2 regions of the Thermosynechococcus sp. QS41 genome follow, and region 2 is predicted to be linked to the other one. Evidence: predicted binding sites of a transcription regulator. Region 2 holds the regulator's gene; the other holds the start of a gene.
The links. Region 2 encodes HrcA, which represses chaperone genes, less so after heat shock. Its sites were predicted from a motif close to TTAGCACTCNNANNNTNNGAGTGCTAA; they were not measured.

Region 1 (15,671 bases), 660 kb from region 2:
CATTGGTACGCTGCTGAATGCTGTCCTCCTGCCAAAGCGGGTAAAGGCCACTGTGGTACGTCAGGCCGAGGAGTTAATGATCACGCTGCATTCAGAAAAAATACTCAATCAGGGGGCAGCCGTAACCTTGATCCGCACTGCCTTAGAAAAATTGCACTTGCCAGAGATTCAACGGGTTTTCATTGAGTCACGGGTGTTGGGCGTCCCTCTCTGGGAAAGTCATTTTCAGCTCCAAGTCCTGCCACCCACCCAACCCCATCGAGACGTGGTCGAGGATCCATGGGGCACCGAAACGGCAGCGACTGAGCCACCCTCCCCTGAACCCACGCTGCTGGATTTAATGTCTGCTTTTATGACCTCCGAGGTACCTGCCACACCTGAAAGTCAGGATGCTGTGGCGCGATCGCCCGAAGAGAAGGAACACCCGATTCCAGTAGAGAGCACACCTGAATATGGGGATGTAGCTCCTCCCCTAGAGCAAGTCACTGAGAATGGAACAGGGGCAGAACCCATCAGTGAGCCGCAAGAGCGTTTCCTAGATGAGATTCCAGAAATCGATCCTGATGAGGACATTAGTTTGGCAGATTTAGCTGCCGCCTTTGACCCCAACCCACCCTCACCAGAACCCAATACTGACCGTGAAGAATCTCCATCTGAGTCGCCCTCGCTGCAAGAAGAACACATTGAAGCCAGTACCGTTGGGGGGTTCTCAGGGGAATGGGAATTGCCAGTCCTCGAAGTCGCTGCTGAACCACCTCCAGAAGCTTCTGAGTCCATAGAAGAGAGCATTGCAACACCAGAAGCCCAAGACAGTATTGCTGAGATCCCTGAACCAGCACCCGAACTCTCTGAAGCTACCCTAGAGCAACCGACCCTTGAAGCATACGACTTCCCTGAACCGACGACTGAGGATATTGCCGCCCTAGAAGCCTTAGAGGCGGAGATCGACCCCCAGCCCGCCATGACTGCTGAGATGACGGCTGAAGCTGAATCCTCGCCTGAGGGGGCGATCGCCCCAGACGCTGCCTCTGTTGTTGAGGATCCTTGGGCAGTCTCAGACATGTTGCCCACTGCACCCCCAGTTCCTTCAGAATCTTCTGCCCTTCCCCAACACCAAGAAGCCGCCAACTATCCTCCCCTACGGGATCCTTGGTTAGAGGCCGAGCCTGAGCCACCGGTTCAGGCAGATAAGACACAAGAACCCCCACCACCCCCTGAAACCGCCACAGAACCCCCCCAGCCCCCCTCTGAATCCGAGATTTACACCATTCCCACCATTGAAAAAGTCCCCCGCGATCATCAATCAAAGGTGGCAGGTCTTGCCGGCATAGTCATGGGTCTGGGCTTTTGTGCCACGGGATTAGGAACCATCATCGGTCTGCCGATGGTCGTGGGCAGTATGTGGATGCTTGGGGATGAGGAGGTATGGAGTGGCGAGTGTCCCCATTGTCATCACCCGCTGAAAGTTCCGGTCGGTAAGCTGTGGCGCTTTAGTTGTGAAAAGTGTCAAGGGTTGATTGAAATGAAGAATGGCCGCTTCTACGCGCGGCAAACGCCCCCTGCACCCCCCTCGTCTTGAATCTGAATCTAAACAGAACTCTAGATGTCTGACTTAGGTGTCTAAATTCTCTAAATTCAAACTGACCCGACCCCGTTGGCGACGGGCTTCAAGAGCTTGGGCAATGAGATCCAATAGCCCCGGTGCTTCTTCCTGAATCGTCAGCAATAGGCGTTCGCCCATGGCCAGATCCGCGTCGAGCGGCGGAGGCTCGTGTTCAACCAACTCTCGCAGTCGCGGCACTGTATTGTCAACGATTTCCACGAGTGCCCCCAAGCAGCGAAAAAATTGCCGTTCGGTGAGGGTGCTGTCCTCAATGGGGAATTCAATCATGGCACGCACTTCACCCTCATTGGGGTCGTACTCCCACTGCAACATTTTTGTCTGCCACGAAATGCACAGTAGCGTTTGCAAAATGGCATCACGAAACTGGTGGGTTTTAATCCCCGGCAAAAGATTGGGGGCATAAAGCTTAAAAAACTCGCCTCCCTCATCTAGCTCAATGACGACGATAAATCGCTCAAGGTGATCACCGTTGACGCCCGTAATAATTTGGTGGTTGGCCGCATTCAACCGATAGTTCAGTTGGTGCCGTTGGAGATATTGGGCAATTTGGCTGAGGGCGATCGCCATGCCACGGTGATCCTACACTGCTGCCAAGGGTTGGTGGCTAATCGTTGTTCCCAAAATCTCTAAAAATGCCGCCAACCACTGGGGATGGGCAGGCCAAGCGGGCGCCGTGACCAGATTGCCATCCACTACGACTGCATCCACTGCCACACTGGTAAAGTTACCCCCAGCACTCACGACCTCAGGGCCACAGGCCGGATAGGCCGTACAGGTTTTGCCCGCAATAACGCCTGCTGCCGCCAACAGTTGGAGGCCGTGACAAATGGCTGCAATCGGTTTTTGGGTCTCGCCGAAGTGCTTGGTGATTTCTAGGACCCGTGGATTGAGGCGCAAATACTCTGGGGCACGACCCCCCGGCACCACTAGTGCATCGTAGGTAACGGGGTCAATCTCTGCAAAAGTGGCATTGAGGGTAAAGTTATGTCCCCGCTTTTCACTATAGGTTTGATCCCCCTCAAAATCGTGAACTGCCGTGCGAACAATGTCCCCAGCGACTTTATCAGGGCAGACAGCATGCACGGTATGACCCACCATTTGGAGGGCTTGGAACGGCACCATCACTTCGTAATCTTCCACATAGTCACCCACAAGCATGAGAATCCGTTTGCCGCTCATGATTCGCTGCCTCTTAAACTGACCTGTCTTGATCCTGACATAACTTGTGTTACCGGCAAAAGTTAATCTTAGTAAGGGGAATAATCAGGTGCAGTGTAGTGCTAAAAAGACAGACCTCGGCTGGGGTTTACTTTGTGGGTGCTGGCCCCGGTGATCCAGAATTACTCACCCTCAAGGGACAACGGCTGATCCAAGAGGCCGATGTGATTTTCTATGCCGATTCTCTTGTGCCGACGGGGATTTTGCAGTTTGCACCGCCGAGTGCCACCTGTATTCCCACAGCCGCAATGACTCTTGAAGAAATGATTCCGCTGATGGTTGAAGCAGTCCAAGCGGGTAAAAAAGTGGTACGGTTGCAATCGGGAGATCCGAGCCTCTACAGTGCCATTCACGAGCAGATTGCCCGCCTCACCGAAGCAGGCATTACCGTTGAAGTTGTCCCCGGCATCAGTGCCTATCAATTGGCCGCCGCCCGCCTCAATGCCGAACTCACCCTACCCGAATTGGTACAGACAATTATCCTCACCCGTGCCAGTGGCCGTACACGCGTCCCACCAACAGAAGAATTGGCCAGTCTAGCCGCCCACAAAGCCAGCCTTTGCCTCTACCTGAGTGCGAATTGTGTCCACCGTGCCCAGCGAGATTTGCTTCAGCACTATCCACCCGAAACCCCAGTTGCTGTGGGCTACCGCTTGGGATGGCCCGATGAGCAGTTGTGGCTGGTTCCCTTGGCTGAAATGGCGGCGTTTAGTCAGCAGCAGCGCTTGACGCGCACCACCCTTTACCTGATCAGTCCAGCACTGGCAGTACAACATCAAGGCCATGGCTCATTGCGCTCCTGCCTCTATAGTCCAGAACATCACCATCTATTTCGCCCCCATTAACCTGCGTATAATTGGGATACCTTGTAGGCAAAGGCTGTGGACAACTGGCTAAGCAAAGCACTGATCTTTTTGATTCGCGCTTATCAGCATTGGATTTCGCCCTTATTTTTGCCCACCTGTCGCTATAGGCCCACTTGTTCTGTCTATGCGATTGAGGCGATCGCCCGATTTGGAGCAGTCAAGGGAACCTATTTAGCTATTCGTCGTATTTTGCGCTGCCATCCCTTTGCCGCCGGCGGCTATGACCCTGTACCCGATCCCCACGATGACTCTGTGCCCCCCTCTTCCCCTTGTTAGTGTCCGGGAGAGCCTATCGACCCTCTACGGCATCGGCATAGCGATAAATTTCTATTCCCAATGCTGCGGCAACCGGTCGTGCCCGATCATCTACCATTGGCGAAATCACGATTTTACGGTCAATTTGGCGTTGGGGGTGACGTGCATAAAAATTCACCTTGCGATCAAAGATATACATCCCTGCCTTGTCAATTGAAGATTTATAGCTATTTCGAAAGGGAGTGAGATATTTTCAAGAGGCATAGGCTATACTCAAAGCGTCATGAATCTTACTCAAGAATATGAGCTATAGCTTGGACTGACGAGAGCGGGTTGTCTCCTATATCCAGCAAGGTGGCAAAATCAGTGAAGCAACTCAAATCTTCCAGGTCAGTCGCGCCACTATCCATCGCTGGCTGAAGCGAGAGGACTTAGCGCCCACGGTTGTCCCCCGTCGTCCTTGGAAACTGGATTGGGCGGCCTTAGCAGCCGATGTTGCTGCCCATCCCGATTGATGGAGAGCGAGCGGGGAAGCGTCAGAAAAGAGAGAGTTGAGTCGCAGGACGGTATAGACACCAGAAAGACTTCATCGCCCCAATGCTGTTTTGCGGATACTTGAATGCGGTAGGGTTTGTGAGCTGGCTGAGTCAGTACTGTTTGCCGGCGTTAAAGAGACCGTCGTTGTTGATGATGGATAATGCACCGATTCATCCAAAAGGGGCGATTCAGGCAGTGGTGAAAGCGGCGGGTCACGAGGTGTTATTTTTACCGAAATACTCTCCTGATTTGAATGTGATTGAGCACGACTTCAGTGCGCTGAAGCGAGCGCGGATGTATGCAGGGTCAAACAGTTCGATTGATGAAGTGATTCGCAAGTATTGTGCTGGATGATATCTCATTTTTTATTGGAATAGCTATATGTGGTGAATGGCAAGCCTGCCATCGAGTGGGTGATGGATCGCTATCAAGTCACTGTGGATAAAGACAGCCAAATTCGCAATGACCCCAACGACTGGTCAGCAGATCCCCGCTACATTATTGACTTACTGAAGCGCGTGGTGCGAGTGAGCGTCGAAACGCTCCAGATTGTCCAACAGCTTCCAAAGTTCAAGCTCCTCAGCAAAAAGGCAACTGCCCCCTGATTAGCGCCTAGGCAAAGACTGCCGTGCGATTGCCATACACCAGAATCCGATTTTGCAAATGCAGCCGTACTGCCCGTGCCAAGACCACCCGTTCTAAATCCTTGCCCTTGCGAATCAGATCTGCCACCGTATCGCGATGGCTAATGTGCACAACTGCCTGCTCAATAATCGGTCCTTCATCCAAATCCGCTGTAGCATAGTGGGCCGTGGCACCAATGATTTTTACCCCCCGCTCATAGGCACGGTGGTAAGGATTCGCCCCCGCAAAGGCAGGCAAAAATGAATGGTGAATGTTGATCACTTGGGGAAAGGCCTCAATAAATTCTGGACTGAGTACCTGCATATACTTGGCCAGCACCACCAGATCGATGTTGTAGTCCTTGAGCAGTTGCAGCTGCTTGGCTTCGGCAAGGGGCTTGGTCTCTGGTGTCACGGGGATATAGTGAAAGTCAATGCCAAACTGTTCGGCAATGGGACGTAAATGCTCATGGTTACTGATAATCAGGGGAATTTCCGCAAAGAGATCCCCCGCTCGCTGCCGCAGCAGCAAATCCCACAGGCAATGATCTTGGCGGCTCACCCAAATGGCCAAGCGATAGGGAATATCCGACGCCCGCAACTGCCAGCGCACCCCTTGCCAACTGGCAAAGACTTTTTCCCGCTGTGCATAGTTGATAAATGTGGCAGCAATCTGATCGCGGGGGATTTCAAAGTCCTCTAGTTCCCACTCGAGGCGGGAGAGAAAAATGCCCGCGACAGCATCCGTGTGGTGATCAGCATGAACAATGTTACCGTTGTAGCGATAGACAAACTGCGCCAACTTGGCCACTAACCCCCGCTGATCAGGACAGGAAATGCAGAGGGTCATGGTGGGCATGGACATAGGAATAAAGGGAATAAAGCAAGGCAGAGCAACCTGTATTCTACTACTGCTGAGGACTGGCGGCGCGATTTAACACCTTGGCGAGGTACTGCCCTGTGTAGGATTGGGGCACCAGTGCCACCGCTTCAGGGGTGCCGACGGCAACCACCTCTCCGCCGCGATCGCCCCCCTCTGGTCCAAGGTCAATAATCCAATCGGCACAGCGAATCACATCCAGATTGTGCTCAATCACCAAAATCGAGTTGCCTTTGTCCACGAGACGCTGCAATACATCGAGGAGTTTATGCACATCGTAGAAGGACAGACCGGTGGTGGGTTCATCAATCAAGTAGAGCGTTTTGCCCGTGGCACGCCGCGACAGTTCAGCCGCCAATTTGAGGCGTTGGGCTTCGCCCCCAGAGAGGGTCGGTGCCGTTTGCCCTAGTTTGAGATAGCCCAAGCCCACATCCACGAGGGTTTGCAGCTTGCTCACTGCCTTGGGGATATTTTCAAAAAAGGCCAGTGCCGTCTCGGCGGTCATATCCAAAACGTCGGCGATCGAGCAGCCTTTGTACTTCACTTGCAGGGTATCGCGATTGTAGCGTGCCCCCTTGCACACTTCACACTGCACATAGACATCGGGCAAAAAGTTCATCTCAATCACATTGACCCCTTGGCCAGCGCAGGCTTCACAGCGTCCGCCCTTGATATTGAAGGAAAATTGCCCTGGTTTATAGCCCCGTGCCTTGGCCTCCACGGTTTGGCTAAAGACCTCACGGATAACATCAAACACCCCAATGTAGGTGGCAGGGTTCGAGCGGGGGGTACGACCAATGGGAGACTGGTCAATGACAATCACCTTGTCAATGGCATTTAAGCCTTCAATCTCGCCAAGTCCCTTGGGGAGCGGCACACTGTGACCAAGATGGTGCTGCAGGGCAGGATAGAGGACTTCGTGCATGAGGGTGGATTTCCCCGACCCCGATACCCCCGTCAGACACACCAGCTTACCGAGGGGAATTTCTACGGTGATGTTCTTGAGATTATTGCGAGATACCTGTTTGAGAATCAGGGATTGACCATTCCCCGGCCGGCGATCGCTGGGAGTTTCAATGCGCTTGCGCCCCGACAGATAAGCCCCCGTCAGGGAGTCGGGATGATTGAGAATCGCCTCTAGGCTGCCTTGAGCCACAATCTGGCCGCCGTAGATCCCCGCCCCTGGGCCAATATCAACAATGTGATCGGCAGCGCGGATCGTGTCCTCATCGTGTTCGACCACAATCAGCGTATTCCCCAAGTCCCGCAGGCGAAACAGTGTTTGCAGGAGGCGATCATTATCCCGCTGATGCAAGCCAATACTGGGTTCATCGAGGACATAGAGCACTCCCGTCAGGCCAGAGCCAATTTGAGTGGCCAAGCGAATGCGTTGGGCTTCACCACCAGAGAGGGTGGCCGCACTGCGATCCAGCGTCAGGTAATCTAGCCCCACATCCACGAGAAACTGTAATCGCGCGGTCACTTCCCGCAGAGCCAGCTCCGCAATCTGCTGTTGGCGGGCACTCAGTTGGAGCGATCGCAGCCGTGCTAAACACTCGCGAATCGAGACACTGGTGAGATCCGTGAGGCGATATTGCCCCAAGCGCACTGCTAGGGCGGCGGGTTTTAGGCGTTGACCACCACAGGCGGGGCAGGTTTGATTGACTTGGTACTCTTCCAATTTTTGCTTGTAGGCTTCGGAGGTGGTCTCGCGGTACTGCCGCTCTAGAATTGGGATCACCCCTTGAAATTGGCGGTAGTAGTCCCGTTTGCGATAGCGGGAATCGGCAGGAACCAGAATTGGGGTATCGGTGCCGTAGAGGATAATTTCCCGTTGCAACTCCGTGAGGCGGTACCACGGTGTATTGATGTCAAAGCCAAAGGCCTCAGCAATGCCACAGAGGAGAGCAAGGTAGTAGTCGTGTTCTTTCTCGGCCCAGGGGGCGATCGCCAGATAGACCGGTAGTTCAGGATTGGGGACAATCAACTCCGGGCTAAATTTGCGCAAATAGCCCAAGCCATGACACTCTGGACAGGCACCGTAGGGGGAGTTAAAGGAAAAGAGCCGCGGCGATAGCTCATCCATCACTGCCCCATGCTCCGGACAGGCAAAATTTTCGGAAAATAGGAGCGTTTGACCCTCAGCCTCACCCTCGCGGGGTACCACACTGACCATTGCCGTACCATTGGCATGGTGCAAGGCAGTTCGCAGCGAGTCCGCTAAGCGTTCCTCAATCCCCGGCTTCAGCACAAGGCGATCGACAACAATTTCAATCGTGTGGGCATGGTTTTTATCCAGTTCAATGGCATCACTGAGGTCGCGCACCTCGCCATTAATGCGAACCCGCACAAAGCCTTCACTAGCAAGACTCGACAGCAGTTTTTTATGCGTGCCCTTTTTCCCCTTGACAATAGGAGCTAGAACTTGAAAGCGCGTCTGAGGGGGCAACTGCATCACCTGATCCACCATTTCATCAATGGTTTGGGGGCGAATCGAGCGATCGCAATGGGGGCAATGGGGTTCACCCGCACGGCCATAGAGCAGCCGCAGGTAATCATAGATTTCCGTCACCGTGCCCACCGTCGAGCGAGGATTGTGGGAAGTGGACTTTTGATCAATGGAAATCGCTGGACTCAGCCCCTCAATGGCATCCACATCCGGCTTATCCAACTGACCGAGGAATTGCCGTGCATAGGCACTCAGGGACTCCACATAGCGGCGTTGCCCTTCAGCAAAAATCGTGTCAAAGGCCAGAGAGGACTTACCGGAACCAGAAACCCCTGTCATCACAATCAGGCGATCGCGGGGCAGATCGAGGTCAATGTTTTTCAGATTATGCTGCCGTGCACCCCGAACCCGAATTTCACCCGTAGGCACTGGATCGCCCATGCTGCAAACTGCGAATGTTAAAAAACGTTACATTGAGCGTTATTATAGCAACGCGGCCAGACCCGTTTGGCGCCACGCAATAAAAAAGCGGGGTGTGGTTTCCCCGCTGTGAGTGTGACTTAGGTTACTTGCGGTGAACCCAGTGAGTCTGAAGGATTCACCGACGGGTTGGGCTTAGTAGTCGAAGTCACCGCCCATGCCGGCACTGGCACCCGCAGGATTGTTGTCCTTGGGTTCGGGTTTGTCAACGATGATGCACTCGGTGGTCAGCACCATACCGGCAATAGAGGCCGCATTTTGCAGAGCCGAGCGGGTGACTTTGGCAGGGTCAACGATACCAGCATCGAACATGTTGACATATTCATCTTTGGCAGCATCATAACCCACATCGAAGGGTTTTTCTTTCACCCGTTCGACAATGATGGCACCGTTTTGACCCGCGTTTTCAGCGATGCGACGCAGGGGAGCGCTAAGGGCACGCTCAACAATGTTGGCACCAATCAGTTCTTCACCCGTCAGGTGCTCAGCCGCCCAGTTGCTCAACTCAGGCGCCAAGTGCACCAAGGTGGTACCACCGCCGGGGACAATCCCCTCTTCAACAGCGGCTTTGGTGGCGTTAATCGCATCTTCCAGACGGAGTTTGCGATCTTTCATTTCGGTTTCAGTGGCAGCACCGACTTTAATCACGGCCACACCACCGGCCAGTTTGGCCAACCGCTCCTGCAGTTTTTCTTTGTCATAGCTGGAGTCGGTTTCTTCGATTTGGCGACGGATTTGCTCGCAGCGAGCTTTGACGGCTTTTTCATTGCCTTCGGCCACAATCGTGGTGTGATCTTTGGTGATGGTGATGCGGCGAGCTTTACCGAGCATATCCAGCTTCGTATTTTCCAGCTTCAGACCGGCATCTTCGGTGATCACTTGACCCGCTGTGAGGACGGCAATATCTTCGAGCATTGCTTTACGGCGATCGCCAAAGCCGGGAGCTTTCACCGCAGCCACATTCAAGACACCGCGCAGACGGTTGACCACGAGGGTCGCCAAGGCTTCTTTCTCGATGTCTTCAGCAATGATCACCAGCGGTTTACCGGCGCGAGCCACTTGTTCGAGGATCGGCACCAGATCTTGCACTAAGGTGATTTTCTTGTCGGTGATCAGCACGAAGGGTTCATCAAGCACCGCTTCCATGCGCTCGGTGTCGGTGGCAAAGTAGGGGGAGATGTAGCCCTTGTCAAAGCGCATCCCCTCAGTGACCTCGAGTTCGGTGGTCATGGATTTGCCTTCTTCGAGGGAGATCACGCCTTCTTTGCCCACTTTGTCCATGGCATCGGCAATCATCCGACCCACTTCTTCATCGTTACCGGCAGAGATCGCTGCCACTTGGGCAATGGCTTTGGAATCTTCCACCGGACGGGCATGTTCAGCAATTTTTTCCACAAGGAAGTGGGTGGCTTTGTCAATCCCGCGTTTCAGGGCAATGGGGTTAGCACCGGCAGCCACGTTGCGCAGCCCCTCTTTCACCATGGCATGGGCAAGAACCGTTGCCGTAGTCGTACCGTCACCGGCAGCATCATTGGTTTTCGAGGCGGCTTGGCGGATCAGCGCCACACCGGTATTTTCAATGTGATCTTCCAGTTCAATTTCTTTGGCGATCGTCACCCCGTCGTTGACAATTTGGGGAGCGCCAAATTTTTTCTCCAGAACTACGTTCCGTCCTTTAGGACCAAGGGTCACGGCCACGGATTCAGCCAAGATGTCCATCCCTTTTTCGAGGGCACGACGAGCATTTTCGTTGTAGATAATGCGCTTCGCCATAGGTGTTTCCTACCTCAATCGTTCAACAGTGATGAAAAATCGCACAGAAATGTAAGGAGTGTCAGCGACTTAGCCAACAATGGCCAAGATGTCTTTTTCCGAGAGGAGAACGTAGTCTTCGCCCGCCAGTTTCACTTCAGTACCGGCATATTTGGAGTACAGCACTTTGTCCCCCACTTTCACATCCATGGGCTGACGCTTGCCGTCTTCAGTGAGTTTGCCAGGACCGACGGCGGTCACTTCGCCCACTTGGGGTTTTTCACGGGCGTTGTCGGGCAGGAGGATGCCCCCTGCGGTACGTTCTTCACTTTCGCTGACTTTGACAAAAATGCGATCGCCCAACGGCTTCACAGTTGAAACGCTTAGAGATACGGCTGCCATAGCGTACTGTTCTCCCAATTGTAAGAGTATGGATTGATAGCACTCACTGCACGGCTCATCGCGCAGTTTTTGGGGGGCAAGAGCATCACTTGCAGTTGTTTAGCACTCTCACCCTTCGAGTGCTAATGTAGCGAGAGACGGTTGGCGATCGCAACTCCTGTTGCAGTACGGTTTTCCGAACGGAACTTTAGCTCTTTAGTCCCGTCGTGGCAATGCCGCGAATCAGTTGCCGCTGACCCAAAATAAACAAAATCATCACCGGCACAGTGGCAATCACCGCCGCCGCCATCATCAACGGCCAATCATTGGTGAACTGCTCCTGAAAACTGGCCAAGGAAAGCTGCACTGTGATCAGTTCTGGCTTAGTGGTAAAGACCAAGGGCTTAAAGAGGTCATTCCACTCCCCAATAAAGGTAAAGATAAAGAGTGTGACCAAGGCCGGTCGGCTCAGGGGCAAGAGAATATGCCAGAGGACTTGCCAGCGATTTGCCCCATCCAAGAGGGCTGCCTCCTCAAGGGCAACGGGCAATGTGAGAAAAAACTGCCGCATCAAAAAGACGCCAAAGCCATTGGCCGCCGTCGGCAAGATCAAGGCGCCATAGGTATTGATCAGATGACCCGCCTTGAGGATGAGGAAAATTGGGATCACCAAAAGTTGAAATGGGATCACTAGGGTTGCCAGCATCAGCAGCAAAATCGTCTGTTGCCCCGGAAACGAAAGTCGCGCAAGGGCGTAACCCGCTAGGGCTGAGGTCACCAACTGGAGCGCCGTTACCGCTAAAGCCACAAACGTTGAGTTGGCAAAGGCCAAGATAAAGTGTCCCTGCTGCCATGCTGCCTGATAGCTCTGCCATGTCCAGCCTTGGGGTGGCAACAATTGGGTAGGTAGGGTTCCCGGTGGCCAGCCCGACGTACAGAGCACCACCAGTAGGGGGCTGAGAACCAGCAACGCCCCCAATGTCAATACTAGGGTCAACCCCAAGGAGTGACCCCTGCCCAAGAGCCGTTTCAGCCCATCCACAACCTTCCGCTCCCCAAACAAAACCCTGCGCCCTTCGGAAAGCCAGCCTCTTGAGAGCTGCATGTCCAATTCTCCCTCATCCCTGCTTTAACTGCCAGTGAGGTACATTCTCCTTCCCCCTTTCATAGAGATTGATCTGCCCCACTCAGGGGGTTGGGAGGGCGCTTGAGGACATCCTTGCAATCAAGATTTTGCTCAAGACGCTATCAAGGGAGCACTATACCACCCTTTGCGTCTCGCAAGACAGTGTTTGACCACCCTCCTGAGGACTTGCTTATTCAAGGTGCTGCAGGCACAGAGACCGATTCCAAGACAAAGCTTTGAGTTTCCTCCCCAAGTTTGCATAGGAGACAAGCTGTGCCAGTTAGAGAAGTTGCAATTGTCCACCCTTGTGGAGTGTCCAGTAATGACTCATCTGTACAACCCAAATCCTGCTGTTATTTACCGCTGGGTGATGAGTTCTTGCCTTGTTGGTTTAGGATGTGCAACCCTGCACTTAGCTCCTGTAACTGCCCAAATTGCCGTCTATGAAGGGCGGCGTGTCACCGGGGATGTTACCATGACACTTCCCGACGGCAGCACCTACAAAGGGGAATTGCTCAATGGTCGCTTTAATGGCCAAGGTATCCTCACAATGGCCAATGGCAACCGCTATGAAGGGGAATTTCGCAATGGCCGCTACCACGGTCAGGGGGTGCTCACCTATGCCGATGGGGGACGCTACGAAGGGGGGTTTGTGGATGGCATCTTCAATGGCAAGGGCACTCTCCAACTGGCCAATGGTCAACGCTACGAGGGCACGTTTCTCAATGGTCAATACCATGGGGAGGGGGTGCTCACCTTTCCCGACGGTACCCGCTATGAGGGGCAGTTTCTAGCGGGCAAGTATCATGGAACTGGAACGCTCTCCTTCGGAGATGGCACAAGCTATGCCGGACAGTTTCGCAATGGCTTATTTGAAGGACAGGGGGTCTTTACGCTACCAGATGGCTCCCGCATTGTGGCCACATGGCGCAATGGTCGCCGCGAACCCCGCTAATCTGCTTCAATCAGGCTGTGAGTGATCCGCTGACGGCGGCGCTAAGTCCCTACGCCCGCTTTGGGGTGCGCCTTGGCCTTGAACCCATCCAAGCGCTGCTGAGTGCTTTGGGGTCTCCCCAGTTACAGGTGCCCTTGATCCACGTTGCGGGGACAAATGGCAAAGGGTCGGTGTGTGCCTATTTGGATAGTGTTTTGCGGGCGGCGGGCTATCGCACGGGGCGTTATACTTCACCCCATCTGTTGAGTTGGTGTGAGCGCATTTGTGTCGATGGTGAACCCATTGCCCCTGAGGTCTTTTTGACCTTGATTCAACACATTGAAGCGGTACTGCCACAGGTGGCTTATCCCCCCAGTCAGTTTGAAGTGATCACGGCGGCGGCATGGTTGTATTTTGCCCAGCAGCGGGTGGATGTGGCGGTGATAGAGGTGGGCTTGGGGGGGCGCTTGGACGCGACCAATGTATGTCAGCCCCCTTTGGTGAGTGTGATTACCTCCATCGGTTGGGATCATTGGCAGCGGTTGGGCAATACCTTGGGGGCGATCGCTGGCGAAAAAGCAGGTATTCTCAAGCCGGGCGTGCCAGCCGTCATTGGCCCTGTTCCCCCCGAGGCAGAGGCGGTGATTGCGCAGCGTTTGGAAGCTTTGGGGTGCCCAGCGATCTGGCCAGAACCAGCGCAGTGGTGTGCAAAGCGGCCGGGATGGGCGATTTGGAGGGGGATGGAGTACCCCTTGCCCTTGGCTGGAGAAATGCAGTTGGTCAATTCAGCGATCGCGATCGCCACGCTACAACAGTTACAATCTCAAGGCTGGCAGATTTCCCGAGAAGCGATTCAACAGGGAATGGCACAAACCCGCTGGCCGGGACGACTGCAATGGTTACAGTGGCAAGGGCGCAAACTGCTCATTGATGGTGCCCACAATGCTCCTGCCGCCGCCTACCTACGGCAATACGTGGATCAACTGGGCTGGACAGAGGTGACATGGGTGGTGGGGATGCTCGCCAATAAGGATCATGAGGGGATTCTCAAACATCTCCTGCGAGGGGGCGATCGCCTGTGGTTGGTACCCGTACCGGATCACGCTAGCGCTGACTTAGAGGACTTGAAGGCACTTGCCTACACCTGTTGCCCTGAGTTAGGGGAATGCCGTCTTTTTAAGGAGGTGACTGAGGCACTCGATAGGGCAGGCGATCGCTGTGTGGTCTGTGGCTCCCTTTACTTAATTGCTGGCGTTTTGGGAAAGAACTCATAATTGATGTGGGACACTCGCTTTCAAGGAGACACTTATTTCTACGGCACAGAGCCAAACGATTTCCTCAAAGCCCATGCCCATGACTTTGTGCCCCAAGGGCAAATTCTCTCCCTCGCCGAAGGGGAAGGGCGTAATGCCGTCTATCTTGCCCAACAGGGATATGCCGTCACGGCTGGGGATGCCTAGGACTGGCGAAAGCCCAGCGCCTTGCTCAAGAACGGGGAGTCGCCATTACTACCTAATCACTGCGATCTGCGGGATGTTGACCTTGGTGAAAATGCGTGGGATGGGATGATTGCTATTTTTTGCCATCTGCCACCGGAGCGGAACGGTAAAATCAAGGTAATGTTGTCCTATTGCTATGCCGCCGCGACGCACCCGTAGCCAAGTCATTATTCTCGATGCCCTTAGAGCCAGTGGCCGAGCGCTCTCGGCACAGGAACTATTTTTGGAACTACGGCAGCGGCAAACTCCCCTAGGACTGGCAACGGTTTATCGCACCCTCGATAGTCTGCGCATCAATGGTGAGGTGCAAGCACGGGCGTTGCCCAGTGGCGAATTGGTCTATAGCCTCGTGCAGCAGGATCAACACTACCTCACCTGTTTGCACTGTGGGGCATCGATTCAGATTAACTGCTGCCCAGTCCAGCACTTAGAAGCTGAGCTACAACAGTCCTACCATTTTGAGATTTTCTACCATACCCTTGAGTTTTTCGGTCTTTGTGCCAAGTGCCAAGTGACGGTGCAGCGCTAAAAGGGTATTCTGGATCAGACAGGTCTTCAGAAAGGGTGTGATTGAATTTGCCAACTGTACCTGGACACGGGCGATCGCCCAAGGCTGGGAAAATCCCTACCGCGTTCGCTATGCCAGCAATTTAGACGATGGCCCTTGGCATGGCATGCCGCTGGGGGGGTTTGGCGCAGGCTGCATTGGCCGTTCTTCTGCTGGGGATTTTAATTTCTGGCATATTGACGGCGGAGAGCACATTTTTGGCACCCTAGCGGCCTGTCAATTTAGTCTTTTTGAGCAGGGAGAGCAGACACAGGCCTATGCCCTAGGGACTCCCCCCAACGATGGCCGCCTCAGCACTTGGCAATGGTATCCGGCTGGCAAAGGTATCTACGCTGCCCGCTATCCCCGCAGTTGGTTTGTCTATGAGGGGGTCTTTAAGGCTGAGATCACCTGCGAACAGTTTTCACCGATTCTGCCCCACAACTACCAAGAAACCAGTTACCCCGTGGCAGTGTTTCTGTGGACGTTTAGCAATCCCA
Region 2 (15,671 bases):
AGTTGTGGCTGCTGTCGCGATCACTAACTCCATTAGTAGTGATGGGCGCAGCAATTGGCTAGAGGGCGTCCTGCTGATAATGACTTACCTCGTGCTGGCGATCGCCTTCTTTATTCACCCATAAACAATGCGGATGGCGAGACTCGAACTCGCAAGGCAAAGCCACACGCCCCTCAAACGTGCGCGTATACCAATTCCGCCACATCCGCGTAGCTTTATGATTATAGCGCAGATGGCTGAATTTCTGAAAGTGGTGATCTGGCCTCTCGATGGCAGAAAATTAAAGTGCCCTTCTCTAAAATCGCTGTCTTGCTGATCTTGGGAGAACTGCCATGAATGCAGCTGCCTACTTGATTGGTACCGTTGCCCACAGTAGTGGCCTGCCCGTCAAGACCATTCGCTATTACGAGGAATTGGGGCTGTTGCGAACTGTTGGCAGAACCAGTGGGGGCTATCGCCTCTTTGCTGAGGATGTTTTTGCTCGCCTAAGTTTTATCAAACGTGCCCAGTCCCTTGGCCTCACCCTGAGCGACATCAAAGCCTTGCTTGAGGTATACGATCGCGGTGAGATTCCCTGTGATCACATCAAGGAAAAGTTAGAGGAAAAATTGGCGGCCATTGAGGCACAAATTCAGCAGTTGCAGATTCTTAAACAGGAATTGCAAGGCCTCCTCTCCGGCTGGCGATCGCCCGCGCAACTCCAAGAGGGCAGGATCTGTCCCATTCTCCAGCCAGTGGTGTGCTCCTAACTACTCGTTCATATTCTTGTAGGTGGCCACTGCCGAAGGGGAAATCTGGTTGAGATAGCGGAAAATCCAATACTTAAATACCGTATCGAGCATCACCGGAAAGGTGGCAATAAACATGTTGATAAAGTCCTCATTGCGCGGAAAGCCAAAGTGCTCGAGGGTATTGTTCACCAACACTTCCCAGCCGTGGGGGGAGTGGTATCCGACAAAGACATCCGTAAATAGGATAATGATAAAGGCTTTGGCACTGTCACTGAGGCCATAAACCACTTCATCCAAAAAGACCTTGACAATGGCCAGTTGCCGCTGACCTGTGAAAACCAGCACCAGAAAGACGGTAAACCCCAAGGCATCGGAAAGGATGTTTTTCAGGGGTTCAATCAGTTGCTTTTGGTATTCCGTGGATAGCTCGATCGCCTTCTCGCGGATGCGGGCTTGAATTTCCTCTGCAGAAACAGGAACATTGCTCACCAGACTTTCAAAGCGAATTTTATTTTCAAAGCGAGCCAGTTCATCGAGAATGTTGTCCTCCAGTTGGGAGTTAATGATGCGTTCAATTTGCCCCACCGCCTTAAAGTGGTTGACGAGGGGGCTGACAATGAGTGCCTTGGAAATTTGCTGGGTCAACAGGGGCAAAATCACCAGCAAGAGCATAAAACGAACCGCCAGACGGGTGCGCAGCTTTGAGGTGCGAAAATCACGAACGACTTCAGCTTCGGTGGTTTCATCAGAATTGAGTTCACGGCGAAAGCGATCGGCGGTGCGCAAAATCGAGCGCGGAATAAAGCTGCTGCTGTCCAGCTTGGAATCATCGGTGAGATCATCACTGATATATTCGGAAAGATAAAGGGAATCATCCTCAATTTTGTCGAGGGCAGCCGCCTGCTGGCGTTGTTGGGGATCTTGGCGACTGAGGCTGGGACGGGCAAGGGCATTGAGTTCCTTTTCACGCTGCCGTTTATAGCGGTTGAGGGTGGCATCAATCACCCGCAGCTTTTCATAAACGCTGGGTTCCTCGGTCGTGCTACTGACGGTAGCCGTCACCGTATAGGTTGCCGTTGCACCATTGACACTATCGTTGACAGGAGTGGGGGGGCTTTGGGGGGGAGCAAGGGGCAAAATTTGACGGCTGGCGCGAAACTCCATCATCCGCATACGAATGGTTTTTAGCAGTTGTTTTAGCTCTGTCTCGAAGTAGCTAGAGACTTCTCCCACGGGTAGATTGAGGAGACTAATCGGTTGACCGTCAAAGTGTTCCAGTTCGATGGCGCGAATTTTCAGAGCGGCTTCATAGGCTTCCTGTAGGGCGCGGTTCGGAGTTGTGCGATACCACTGCTCTGCACGCTTGATCCAGTCTCTGAGGCGAATAAAGGGGTTGCTGGACATTGCTATTGTTCTCTTACCGCAGCAGCAATAAATCGATAGGATAGATAGAATCGTAGCAAATTGGCTTTGCGGGCTTTGTTGGCGGTGTTGCAGTGGATCAGTGGCGGTAGTCGCAGTGGCAAGACCTGTGCACTGGTAAGGGAATTTGCCCAGTGGGTCGGGCAGGACAAGTCCGTGATTCCCCGTGAGCGATCGCTCCTCTTTTTGACGGATAGCGTAGAAGGCCGCCAAGCCATCCAACGGGAAATTGAGTCACAGTTGGGCAGTGGCTACAGACCTTACATCACCACGCCAGTGGGCTTCATGCAGGATGAGGTGGAACTTTTTTGGCCGCTTCTGGTGCAGACGAAGGCCGTCGATCCGCATCCCCCTTTGCGTCTGAAACCAGAAACGGAGTTGGTGTGGGCACAGCGGTTGTGGCAGCCTTGGCTTGCCAACCAGACGTTTGCTGTCCTCAGTGAAAATCGCGATCGCGCCACTCGCCATCTGCTTGATATTTTTCAATTGGCTGCCTTTGCCCGCCTCAGCCTCGATGATCTACCCCAACTCATTTGGGATCATCAGCTTGAGATGCCTTCAGAAACCGTGGGGGCGATCGTCACTGCCCTGAAACAGTGGCAAAGTTGGTGTACTGCCCACAGCCTTCTCACCTACGGCATTACCACGGATTTATTTGGCCGAGTTCTCCTTGACCATCCTCGATACCAAGCCTCCTTGGGGCAACGGTTTCAGTGTCTTTTGGCTGACAACACCCACAACTATCCAGCGGTGATGGCGGATTTGATCGCCCGCTTCAACCAACAGGGGATCAAGATTGTCCTGACTCACCAACCCATTGGCGCTGTCCGTCTCGGTCTGGGAGCTGATCCCGATGCGTTTCTCAGCCTGAAAAACCAAGCCACCGTCATTGAGCAACCCTGCCCTGCCGAAACGATTTTTGGCAACACCCCTCTCCAAACTGAGATTCAAGAACGCCTCACTACGCCCCAAGCTACGCTGCCCGAAAACATCGCGGCTATTCAGACCACTTCGCGGATGCAACTGTTGCAGGAAGTGGTTGCAACGATCGCCACCGCCATTCATCAAGGGATGGTGCAACCAAACGAGATCGCCATCCTTGCCCCCGGTTTAGATAGCGTTGCCCGCCATGTCTTTAGCACTGAGTTAAAAAAACGCGACATTCCCTTGGTGATCTGGAATGAGCAGCGCCCTCTGATTCAATCCCCCTTTGTGCGTGCCCTTTTGACGCTGTTGCTGTTTGTTTATCCGCGAACGGGAATGATCCCAGAGGCAACGGCGGTTGCGGAGATGTTAACGGTTTTGCTGCCGCGAGCGATTGATCCTGTGCGGGCAGGCTTGCTCTCTTGCTATTGTTTTCAGCCGGGTCTGGAGAAAGCCGAACTGCTGAGTACAACCCAGTACAGCCATTGGGATCGCTTTGGTCATCGTGCCACGGACGCCTATGAGAACTTGCGTCATTGGCTGAGCACACTAGATCCTAGCCAAATGCCTGTGTATCTCCTAGAGGCGGCGATTCAACGCTATCTCTGGCCACACAACCTGACAGCCAGTGAATTGGCTCCCCTGCGATCGCTCCTTGAGGGCACAGCCGCCTACTGGCAAATTTATGATCACCTCCCAGAACACCGAGCTACGCCAACGGCTGAGCGACTACGGGAATGGATCGCCCTACTGCGGCGGGGAATTGTAACCGCTGATCCCGCTCCACCCCTGCGGCAGCCCCAAGGGGTCTTACTAGCAACCACATTTCAATATCGCAGTGCCCAACTGGCTCATCGCTGGCATTTTTGGTTAGATGTCGGCAGTCCGCGTTGGCAGGATGGCGGCTTGCAATGTCTTTGGCAGGCGCCGATCTTTTTGCGGCAGGGGGCGGCGAGTCCCAGTGCACGGGTGTGGCAATTGGAGTCAGAACGTCTGGAGCATTTACTGGTGGATCTATGTTCACGGGTGAGCGATCGCCTATTCCTTTGCCACAGTGACTTGGCTGCCAATGGCAGTGAGCAAGAAGGCCCCCTGAGTCCTTGGGTGGATCTGGCGGTGGGCGATCGCCTCCAAGCTGTTACCGATGGCACTATGATAAATAACGCGATTTGCTCGTCCTCCTAGGGAGAAACACTGCTTGTCACCGCACTTTTCACTCACTACCCCCCTGTACTACGTCAATGCCCTTCCCCACATTGGCAGTGCCTACACAACCATTGCTGCCGATGTGCTTGCTCGCTTCTATCGTTTGCAGGGCTATCAGGTGCGGTTCATTACCGGTACCGATGAGCATGGCCAAAAAATTGAGCGCACCGCCCAACAGCGGGGTCTCAGTCCCCAAGCCCACTGCGATGAGATTGCCGCTGGTTTTCAAGCCCTGTGGCAACAATTGAATATCCACTACGATCGCTTTAGCCGCACCACCAGTCCTCGCCACCACGCCATTGTCAACGAGTTTTTTCAGCGGGTATGGGACAACGGCGACATTTACCTCGGTCAGCAGCAGGGTTGGTACTGTGTCGAGTGCGAAGAATTCAAGGAGGAACGCGAACTGCTTGAGGGTCGGCGCTGCCCGATCCACGTGAATCGGACGGTGGAATGGCGAGATGAGCGCAACTATTTTTTCCGCCTCTCGAAGTATCAGCCGGCGCTCTTGGACTACTACGCTGAACATCCTGACTTTGTCCAGCCCCCTAGCCGTCGCAATGAGGTGCTGAGTTTTATTGAGCGGGGGCTGCAGGACTTTTCCATTTCGCGGGTGAATCTGGCATGGGGGTTTCCCGTGCCCACGGATCCAGATCAGACCCTCTATGTCTGGTTTGATGCCCTCTTGGGCTATGTCACTGCCCTCTTGGAACCAGAAGATGAGCCAACCTTAGCCAATGCCCTCAAAACTTGGTGGCCGATTGATCTGCACATTATTGGCAAGGATATTCTTCGCTTCCATGCCATTTCTTGGCCGGCAATGTTAATGTCGGCGGGTTTGCCACTGCCAGAGCAGATCTTTGTCCATGGCTTTCTCACCAAGGATGGTCAAAAAATGGGCAAAAGTCTGGGGAATACCCTTGATCCCTTTGCCTTGGTGGCGCAATACGGTGCCGATGCCGTGCGTTACTACTTCATGAAAGAGGTGGAGTTTGGCCGCGATGGTGACTTTAGCGAGACCCGCTTTGTCAATATCCTCAATGCGGATCTGGCCAATGATCTGGGCAATTTGCTCAATCGCACGCTGAAAATGGCTTGGAAATATACCGATGGGAAAGTACCCAATGTCCAAGGGTCAGCGATTCCGCGCGAGCATCCCCTGCGGCAACTGGCGGAGCACCTCTGCCAAACCTATGGCCAAGGGTATCGGCAACTGGCCTTCCATGAGGTGTGTCAACAGGCACTGACGCTGGCACGGGCGGGGAATAAGTTCCTTGATGAAGAGGCACCGTGGAAACGCTATAAGGCTGGGGAAACGCAAGCGGTGGCGGAGATTCTCTACTGTGTATTGGAGTCAGTGCGCCTTGTGGCCTATGTCCTTGCCCCGATTATCCCCCAACTGAGTGAGGCTATCTATGGGCAGTTGGGCTATAGTATTAAATTTAACGGATCAGTTGACCCCGACCTTTTGGGCGATCGCCAAGCCCAGTGGGGTGTTTTACCTGCGTCACAACCTCTGGCCAATCCAGAGCCGATTTTCCAAAAACTGTCGCTGCCTGCAACTGTCGCTGATTCCCCTTGACGCGCGATACGCTAGAGGTATGACTTCATATTTCGATAACACACTTTTTTTGAGATGATTTCTACATGGTTACATCTTCGTCTTCAGCTATTTACACGCCAGAACAGGTGTTACAAAATCGCGGGCGCGTTGCCATTTTTATTGATGGCTCCAACCTCTTCTATGCAGCACTGCAACTGGGCATTGAAATTGACTATTCAAAACTCCTCTGCTACTTGACCCAAGGTTCCCGTCTCTTTCGCTCCTTCTTCTATACAGGGGTTGACCCCACCAATGAAAAACAGCAGGGGTTTTTGCTGTGGATGCGCCGCAATGGCTACCGTGTCGTCTCCAAGGAACTGGTGCAGCTGCCGGATGGCTCGAAAAAGGCCAACCTTGATGTGGAAATTGCCGTCGATATGATGGCACTGGTGGGCTGCTATGATACGGCCATCTTGGTTAGCGGCGATGGGGATTTGGCCTATGCGGTGGATGCTGTGAGTTATCGGGGGGCACGGGTCGAGGTGGTGAGCTTGCGATCGATGACGAGCGATAGCCTGATTAACGTTGCCGATCGCTACATTGATCTCGAAAGCATCCGCGAAGAAATCCAAAAAGCACCCCGCCCAACCTATACCTATCGCCCCGTCACGGGTAGCCTGACGCCGCCCCCCATTGTGACTCCCCATTGGGAGCAAGATACCGCCGAAGGGAAAGATGAAGCTGCGCCCAATAAGTCACCCGAGACCCTAGAGAACCTAGACAACAATGCCTCTGCCTAGACCCCTCCTCCCCCTTTGCCTTGTACTGGCCTTGACAGGCTGCGGCTGGGTGGATCAATGGGTGGGCGAGGAACCCTCACCAGAACCAGAAATCACGGGGGATGTCAAGCTGCAAAATCTGACCCTACGGCAAACCAATGCCAAAGGTGAACTTCTCTGGTTATTACAAGCGGCGGGAGCGCGCTATCGCGATGACGATCGCCAGCAATTGGAGATTCAAAACCTGACGGGGGAATTAAAGGCAGAGGGCAAAACTGCTTACAAGGTGCAAGCTAAGGCAGTCAATGTGCGGCAGCGGGATGGACAACTCTGGATTGAAGGCCGCACCACCGTCACTGATCTCCAGCAAAAGGGGACGATTGTGGCCGATCAATTGGTCTGGCAGGGCGATCGCGGCGTTCTCATTGCCCAGAAAAACTTGCAAGCCCGCTATCCCCAAGTCACTGTTACTGCTAAGCGCCTCGAAGCCGATAGCCAACGCCAAGAACTGCGTGCCCTCAATGCCGTTCAGGTGACCTCGTCAGCCAAGGAGGCCAAGGATTTGCGACTCAGTACGGAGAGTCTAGTGTGGCAGCAGCAACCCAATCGACTGTTGGCAGGGGTGATTGGTCAAGGGGGGGTCACCGTCCGCGGTGTGGCGGGCGATCGCCAAGGGCAGCGGCTGCAAGCCCAAAGGGCCATCTGGTCGATTAGCGATCAGGTAGTTACCCTTGAGGGGGGTGTTCAAGTGCAGCTTCCCAACCCTGCCCTACGGGTTGAAGGAGAAACGGTACGCTGGTTGATTCCGCAGCAGCAATTGGTGAGCGATCGCCCGGTGCGGGTGCAGTCCTCCACTCAAGGCATTCAAGGGCAGGCCAATCGTGGTGTCTTCCTGATGGCTGAAAACCGCGCCATCTTTGACAATGCCCAGATCAATAGCCAACCTCAACAGGCACAACTGCGTGCCCAACGCCTCAATTGGTGGATTCCCCAAGAGCGGGTGGAAGCCAGCGGTCAAGTGGAAATTCAGCGCCCCAATGCCCACCTGCGCACGGCTCAACTGATTTGGCGGATTCCTCAACAGGAAGTGGAAGCCCAAGGGGGCGTCTTTTACCGCCAGCGCAATCCCCGCATTCAAATTCAGGGACAGCGGGCAAAGGGGTGGCTCGATCGCCAAGAGGTGATTGTCAGTGGCAATGTCCAAAGTGAAGTACCGCTGCAACTACGCCTCCCCTAAACCGATGGTAGAGATAGCAACAATCTTTGCCCTATGAGTGCTGCACCATTGCAAATTCTTGACTTGGGGGGTGAGATTCTCCTTTTTCAGCGTTTGATTCCGGCTCACCAGTGTCAGCAGGTGATTGCTACGGCTGAGAAGGTGGGGTTTGAGGATGCACAAATTCTCATGGGGACGGTCGATCGCTCAGTGCGCGGCGGCAGTTTGCTCCGCTTTGATCCCCAAGATCCCCAACAGGCGACAATGCGGCAGATTCTGCTTCAAGCCACACAAACGATTCAGATTGTTCTCTACCAGCACTATGGCATTCGCTTTCCTGAAATTGAGAACTTCTCGATCCTGCGCTATCGCGTGGGCGAGGGCTATCGCCGCCATGTGGACAACCTGCTGCTGGCCAGTCGGCAAATGGAACTGGCGCAAGGTATCCCAACACGGGATGTGAGTTTAGTGGGCTATCTCAACGAGGACTTTCAGGGGGGAGAAACCTATTTCGATCGCCAAGGGGTGAAGGTCACCCCACGGACGGGGGATGTTGTTGTTTTCCCTGCCTACTACACCCATCCCCATGCGGCTTTGCCCGTGGTGCAGGGGACTAAATATGCCTTTGCCACTTGGCTATTCTATTGATGGATGATCATGAACCCTTGAGGCAATAACTCAGCAACAACCATGACTGAACCTCTGCGCTTCAAAACCTCGCCCCTGATTTCTGGAACGCTCATTGCCCTCTATGGCGCACTCACACTTCCTCTCCCCTTTTTGGCGGCACAGACGGCGGCGCCTGTTTCACCCCTGCTGCTTTGGGGGGCGATCGCCTGTGGGGGCATTTTGCTCTGGGGGGCACTGAGTCAGCGGGTAGAACTGGACGCGCAAGGGATTTGCCTCACCTATCCCGGTTGGGTGCCCCCCTTCCTGCGGCGGCAGTGGCAACTGGCTTGGTCAGAGATTCAAGGGCTTCAGCCCCGCAGTACCAGCCAAGGGGGCTTGGTCTATTATCTAGTCACTGCCACAGGTCAGGGGTATCTTCTGCCGATGCGAGTGGCGGGGTTTGCCCAAATGATGCGTGCCATTGAAGCTCATACGGGATTGCCCACAGAGGTGATTAAGCCCCTTGCTCAGCCTTGGATGTACGGTATTTTGGCCGTCTTTACGCTGCTATTGGGAGCGGTTGATCTGTGGATTTTGACCACTGTGGGATAATAGGGGCGTGTTGAAGTGCTGAGCGATGACCATGAGTGCGAATCGGTTTGTGGCATATCTGCGTCGAGGAGTGGTGTGTTTGCTCCTGAGTGTCCTGTGCTGGTCAAGTATCGCCCCGCTGCCGGCGATCGCCGCTATTCAAGTGCGGCTCTTTGACCTCAGTTACCACGAATGCCCGCCAGAAATTGGTGAAGGTTCAGTCACACCCGGGGGCACGACCCTCAAGGCCAACTGCTACCTGATTACTGGCAAAGCAGAGAATAAATCCGGCAAAACAGTGGTGGATGCCGATGTCTTTGGCCGCATCTACGATGCCAATGGCAATCCAGTGTTGCAAAACCGCACACGGGTTGGGGCAATTGATGTGATTCCACCCGGCATTAGCGATTTTGAAATTCGCATTAGCGTGCCCTACGACCAACCAACACCTTTGCAGTTGGAGCAATTTAAGGCCTCTGGCTTTACAGCAAAAGTGCGCGGCTAAGCCAGCCAATCTCTGCGCAAACTCGCACTGAGGGGCAAAAATTGTGATATCCTAGAATGTTTGATGCTCCCTTTTTTCTGGGAATCCTCTGTAGGGTTATTCCCAAAGGGTTCTGGTGTCATTTCTAAACCCTTAGCCATTTTTGGAGGGGTTCCCTGTTCTTCCTAAATCAAGGCACGTGTTGCGGTTGATGGACTGGTTTATCTCTAGAGGTTTGGGTTCAGGTGCGCATTCCCCTCGACTATTACCAAGTGCTGGGTGTGCCAATTCAGGCAACGCCGGAGCAAATCGAGCAAGCGTTTCAGGATCGGCTGTTGCAACTGCCCACCCATCAACACTCCCCCACCACCGTTGCCACCCGTCGTGAACTCATTGAGCAAGCCTATGCGGTTTTGCGAGAACCTGAGCAGCGCCATGCCTACGATCGCCACTGCTGTGCCGTTGACCCCAATGATTTGATTGCCCAGTTGGATCCCGATGCCACCGCTCCCCACCTTGAAATTAGTGATCAGCAATTTTCGGGGGCGCTCCTCCTGCTCTATGAACTGGGGAACTACTCCCAAGTGGTCAAACTGGGAGAACAATTCCTAAAGGAGGATGCTTTTGATCTCAACCGCCCCTATACTTCCTCTGCCGCCGTTGCTGACATTACGCTGACTGTGGCTTTGGCCTATTTGGAATTGGGACGCGAGGAATGGCAGCGGCAGTCCTACCAAGCAGCCGCCTCTCGCCTCGAAGCCGGTCTAGAGGTACTTCAGCGGGCGAACCTGTTTCCCGACCTCCAGGAGCAGTTGCAGACGGAACTGCATCGGCTGCGTCCCTACCGCATTCTGGAGTTACTGGCACTGCCTCTATCCGATAGTGTGAATCGGCAGCGGGGTATTTTATTGCTGCGGGAGATGCTCAGCGATCGCGGGGGCATTGAAGGTCGTCATGATGATCACTCTGGCCTAGGGGTTGAGGATTTTCTCAAATTTATTTTGCAACTGCGCAGCCATCTCACCGTAGCAGAGCAACAGGAACTCTTTGAACGAGAATCCCGCCGTCCCTCAGCAGTAGCGACCTATCTGGCAGTGCATGCGCTGGTGGCACGGGGCGTACAGGAACTTCAGCCGAGCTATATTCGCCGTGCCAAGAATTTACTAGAGCGACTCTCCCCCAATCAAGACATCTACCTCGAACTGGCCAGTTGTTTACTGCTGTTGGGACAACCTGCTGAGGCCTTGGCCGCTCTCGATAAATCTCAAGATCAGCAGAGTCTCGCCTTTATCCGCCGTCATTCCCATGACTCCAGCGATCTGCTGCCGGGCCTGTACTACTACACAGAGCAATGGCTACGGGAAGAAATTTATCCTGCTTTTCGGGATTTGGGGGAAACGCCGGTGGCCTTGGATGCCTACTTTGCGGATCCCGATATCCAAACCTACTTAGAGGCTCTCAGTGACGACTCCTTTGCCCCTGAACCGCCCAGCACCACTGCCTCTGCCCTCCCCGAAGTCATTAGACCAACGGTGGCCGTGCCGCCGCCCGTCTCCTTCACAGCGGAAACGTTGCCCTTGGAGTATCATACTGGGCTGGGTCAAGGCTTTTCGGCAGCGGCTGCTACCCGCTCTTCAACCGCAACGGAGACCGACACGCCCCCAGCATCCACTCGCAAACGGCGCCGCCCTCCAACCAGTCACCACAAAAAACGTCAGACTTGGTTTTGGATGGGTGCAGGGGTTGTTCTTGTTGGGTTAGGCGCCTTGGCAAAAGTCTATTGGCCAGCCAAAACGGCTGAAGCCCCACCACCACCACCGCCAGTGACCCCGACGCCAACTCCTGTGGCAACGCCAACCCCAACGCCACAACCAACGACCTTAGCCACCACCTTAACGCCGGAGATGGCACGCGATCGCCTCCGCACGTGGCAGCAAATTAAAGCCCAAGCCCTTGGCACGGCATTTGAGATGGACAAACTAGCAACGATTTTGGCGGAGCCAGAACTCAGCCGCTGGCGATCGCGGGCACAGAGCTTAAAATCCGAGGGTAGCCATTGGGTCTATACCCTGCGGAACCTAGAAGTGAAGGAAGTCCGTCCCCGAGGCAGCGATCGCGTGGATGTATTGGTGGAAGTCAATGAGGATGCCCGTTTCTATGAACAGGGAACCCTACGCAATGATATTTCCTATAGCGATCCCTACCGCGTCATTTACACCTTTACCCGTCGCGGCAATCAATGGTTGATTCAACGCATGCAGGTGGTTAGCTAAGGGGCATTTCCACCTGTCGGCCAAACTTGAGATTCAAGAGAGACAACGACAGGATAAATAGGAATAAGACCAGTCCCATCGTACAGGCGTAGTTGATCTCTAAGCGCTGAAAGGCATTCTCATAGATGTAATAAACAATTGTCTTGGAGCTATTGAGGGGCCCCCCTTGGGTCATGACATAGACCTCTTCAAAGACCTTCGTGGCAGAAATTGCTGAGATAATGCTCACCAAAAGAATATAGGGACGCATCAGCGGTAGGGTAATATCCCAATGCTGTCGCCAGCCGTCACTGCCATCGAGTGCTGCCGCTTCGTAGAGTTCACCACTAATCCCCTGAAGTCCCGCCAGATAGATCACCATGTAGTAGCCCAAGCCTTTCCAAATCGTGACGGCCATGACACTAAAGAGGGCAAGTTGGGGACTTGTCAGCCAAGGAATCGGGGTGTCCCGCAGATGCAGACCCTGTACCAGTTGATTGAAGAGGCCATTGGGGGCATAGAGCCAGCGCCAAGCAATCCCCGCCACCACCATTGAGATAATCACGGGGCTGTAGTAGGCAGCACGAAACCAGTGGATGCCCCGCAGAGGTTGATTGACCAGAATCGCCAACAGCAGGGGGGCGATCGCCAGAATCGGCACCACGACCACTAAATAGAGGAAAGTATTGGCCAAGGTTTTCCAGAAAACACCATCGCGCCACAATTGCGCAAAGTTGGCCCATCCCACCCACACAGGCGGACTCAGGAGATCCATCTCATAGCGGGTGAAACTCAGGAAAAAGGCCTGTAGGGCTGGCCAAAAGACCGTCAGTGTGAGTAACCCCAAGGCCGGGGCAAGAAAGAGATAGGGGGTGAGCGATCGCCCTTTCATTGGCTGCGGGGGTGTTGTTGACGATAGGCACGCATTTGCGCCACAAAGTCGCCAAAGAGATAATCAGCATCGTGGGGACCGGGGCTGGCCTCAGGGTGGTACTGCACTGAGAAAATCGGCAATGTTTGGTGCTTCAGACCGGCAACGGTTTTGTCATTGAGGTTAAAGTGGGTAATCTCAACGGGGGTTTGGGCAAGGGATTCTTCAGTAATGGCAAAGCCGTGGTTTTGGCTGGTAATTTCCACTTGCCGGGTCAGGCCAGCGGGCTGGTTCAACCCGCGGTGACCAAATTTCAGCTTGAAGGTTTCCGCCCCCAAAGAAAGTCCCAACAACTGATGCCCCAGACAAATGCCAAACATGGGACGCTGAGCCGCCAGTAATTTGCGTGCGGTTTCAATGCCTTCCTGAACCGCCGCAGGGTCGCCGGGGCCATTGGAGAGGAAAATGCCATCGGGGTCATAGCTGAGAATCGTTTCCGCTGGGGTATCCGCCGGCACAACAATCACACGGCAACCATAACTAGCCAAGCGACGGAGAATGTTGCGCTTCACGCCAAAGTCAATGGCCACAACTGTCAAGGGTGGCTCTTCGGTGGCTGTTTGGGGACGAAATTCCCAAGCCGGAGGCGTCGGTTCTGTCCATTCATAGGGGGTGCGGGTGGTCACCACCTTGGCTAGATTTTGTCCCTGCATACTGGGAGCGGCAAGGACTTTTTGCAGCAGTTCAACGGGATCAAGGATTTCCGTGGAGATGCCGCCATTCATGGCACCGACAGTACGAATTTTGCGGGTGAGGGCGCGGGTGTCAATCCCGTAAATGGCGGGAATGCGATGGGCTTTGAGGTAATCAGGTAAGGATTGTTGCGATCGCCAGTTACTGGGAATGTCACAGATATGGCGAGCAACCGCACCGCGCACTTGGGGGCGATCGGATTCATCGTCTTCGGGCGTGGTTCCAGTATTGCCCAACTCAGGGTAGGTGAATGTCACGATTTGACCACAATAGCTTGGGTCAGTGAGTACCTCTTGATAACCCGTCATGCCGGTATTAAAGACCACTTCGCCAATGGCTGTTCCCGGTGCCCCAAAGGAAAAACCGCGAAAGACTGAACCATCGGCAAGAACCAGCAAGGCGGGTGTCGGCATTTCAATATCTCCAACTGGGAAAGCCCAATAGTTTATTGTGCATGATAAAGCCGGCCGTTGACTGCACAAGAATTCTCGGATGTTTTGATTTTCTTACTTGCGGCGACTCACCTGTTCGGTTAGATAATCTGCCGCTGTGGCCACTAGGGGAATAATCCGTGCATAGGGCATCCGCGTCGGCCCTAGAATGCCAATACTGCCCACGGGGGAGTCCCCATAGCAATAGCAGGAATAAACCAGTGTACAGGACTGCATCGGCGCTAAGGTATTTTCACTGCCAATGCGGATTTGCACCTGCGAGGGGGCTTGGCTATCGCCACTGATCAAGGGAGCCAGTTGATCCTGTTGGTCTTCGAGAAGATGCAGTAGCATTTGCACCTGCTCCACTTGGGAAAACTCCGGCTGCTGGAGAACATCGGCAAGACCACTGATGACAAAGGAAGTGCCTTGGTGGCTGTAGCGATCGCTCAACTGCCGCAGTAGGGTCTGAAGCTGCTGACTGTAGGTCTGAAACTCCAAATCCAGTTTTTGCCAGTCAATGGCACTGAGTTCCACCAGCGATCGCCCCTGCAACTGATGATTGAGGAAGTTAGTCAGTACCTGTACAGTCCGCTCCCGCAGCTCAGGATCCTCTTCCCCTTGCCCCAATTGGATCAGTGCCGACTGGGTTTCGTAGGTATCGAGCACAAGAATCACCATCACCTGCTGGGAATCCAAGGCGACCAGTTGAATCACCCGAATCTGCCGCTCCAAACGATTGGGGAGCGTAATCAGGGTAATGTAACCACTGAGATCCGAGAGCAACTGCGCCGCTTGCCGCAAGATCACCTCAAGGCGTTGTTGTCCCCAGATAAACCGCTCACTCAAGAGACTCTCGGCTTTGCGAGCCACATCGGGAATGGGCTGGATCAGTTCATCCACATAGACGCGATAGCCAGAATCAGAGGGCACCCGCCCTGCGGAGGTGTGGGGTTGGTAAAGCAGGCCACTTTTTTCGAGGAGCAGCATCGTATTGCGCACCGTGGCCGGGCTGACGTTGAGGTTGTATTCCGTGGCGATCGCTTTTGAGCCGACGGGTTCTGCCGTGGCAATGTAATGGTTAATCGTGGCGCCAAGAATTTGTTTTTGGCGATCGCTGAGTTCAATCGTCATAACCCCTTACACCTGTGACTTGTTATCTGTGTTTTTTATCTATCTATAAACTAGCCTTTGTATTTCAGCAATTCTGAGTTGCAACTTGCGGCTATGGCGATTGGTCTTTTGTGACTAAAAACTCAGCTAGAAAGGGCTAAGCAGTACTGCCAATGGGGGATTCCCAAATAAATTGCAGATGGATCGACCAAGGCTGTGGCGGGCGGCTGGTGACCGCTATGGCATGTAAAAACTCCCGTAGATAGAACCGTTGCTCTGCTGCCGAGAGTTGGTACCAAAATTGCGGCTGACCAAGGGTAACCGCCAGTTGCAAAAGATTACTAGGGGGCAATTGGGCCTGCTGTGCCTCAATTTGTGCCCGTTCCCCAGCCAGTTTATAGCGGCGCAGTTGAGCGGTTTCGGGATCCAAGAGGCCTTGGGCTTCTAGTTCGGCAAGGCGGTGCAGTTGGGTTTCAATTGCTTGCAGTTGAGCCGTCAACGGTGGCGGCGGCAGCGACAGTTGGGCGATCGCGGGCGGCAGGCGCTCAGCAATGTGATCAATCACAGCAGCCAAGGCCGCGTCGTAGGGAATGCTGCGACATTTGGGGGAGAGGGGACAGTGCAGGGGACGCAAATAAGCATATTGGCTCGGTTGGCGGTAAGGCTGCACCTGAGTCCGGCCAAAGCGTTGCTGACATTGGCGGCAAATCACCAATCCCGCCAGAGGATGGGGGGCACTGGCACTG

Region 1: groES (co-chaperone GroES) is a predicted target of HrcA. The motif match lies at 11,186-11,212, and genes of this name have one in related genera.

The regions. Positions count from the first base shown of each region.
Region 1 covers NZ_CP134181.1:915,735-931,405, reverse strand. Annotated here, with positions in the region: gene RHJ80_RS04400 (hypothetical protein) at 1-1,579, shown strand, start outside; gene RHJ80_RS04395 (hypothetical protein) at 1,613-2,191, opposite strand; gene RHJ80_RS04390 (DJ-1/PfpI family protein) at 2,204-2,803, opposite strand; gene cobM (precorrin-4 C(11)-methyltransferase) at 2,902-3,687, shown strand; gene yidD (membrane protein insertion efficiency factor YidD) at 3,724-3,984, shown strand; partial or broken gene RHJ80_RS04375 (hypothetical protein) at 3,998-4,186, opposite strand; partial or broken gene RHJ80_RS04370 (transposase) at 4,308-4,854, shown strand; gene RHJ80_RS04365 (type ISP restriction/modification enzyme) at 4,887-5,105, shown strand; gene purU (formyltetrahydrofolate deformylase) at 5,113-5,988, opposite strand; gene uvrA (excinuclease ABC subunit UvrA) at 6,032-8,893, opposite strand; gene groL (chaperonin GroEL) at 9,068-10,705, opposite strand; gene groES (co-chaperone GroES) at 10,775-11,086, opposite strand; gene RHJ80_RS04340 (carbohydrate ABC transporter permease) at 11,274-12,098, opposite strand; gene RHJ80_RS04335 (MORN repeat-containing protein) at 12,514-13,146, shown strand; gene RHJ80_RS04330 (folylpolyglutamate synthase/dihydrofolate synthase family protein) at 13,116-14,399, shown strand; gene RHJ80_RS04325 (hypothetical protein) at 14,403-14,585, shown strand; gene RHJ80_RS04320 (Fur family transcriptional regulator) at 14,761-15,153, shown strand; gene RHJ80_RS04315 (GH116 family glycosyl hydrolase) at 15,191-15,671, shown strand, end outside.
Region 2 covers NZ_CP134181.1:251,742-267,412, reverse strand. Annotated here, with positions in the region: gene cax (calcium/proton exchanger) at 1-124, shown strand, start outside; tRNA gene RHJ80_RS01220 (tRNA-Leu) at 129-209, opposite strand; gene RHJ80_RS01215 (heavy metal-responsive transcriptional regulator) at 333-749, shown strand; gene pxcA (proton extrusion protein PcxA) at 750-2,135, opposite strand; gene RHJ80_RS01205 (hypothetical protein) at 2,202-4,262, shown strand; gene metG (methionine--tRNA ligase) at 4,276-5,865, shown strand; gene RHJ80_RS01195 (NYN domain-containing protein) at 5,931-6,626, shown strand; gene lptC (LPS export ABC transporter periplasmic protein LptC) at 6,613-7,842, shown strand; gene RHJ80_RS01185 (2OG-Fe(II) oxygenase) at 7,876-8,469, shown strand; gene RHJ80_RS01180 (hypothetical protein) at 8,512-9,042, shown strand; gene RHJ80_RS01175 (hypothetical protein) at 9,068-9,526, shown strand; gene RHJ80_RS01170 (IMS domain-containing protein) at 9,751-11,778, shown strand; gene RHJ80_RS01165 (carbohydrate ABC transporter permease) at 11,771-12,649, opposite strand; gene carA (glutamine-hydrolyzing carbamoyl-phosphate synthase small subunit) at 12,646-13,794, opposite strand; gene hrcA (heat-inducible transcriptional repressor HrcA) at 13,888-14,946, opposite strand; gene RHJ80_RS01150 (recombinase family protein) at 15,083-15,671, opposite strand, start outside.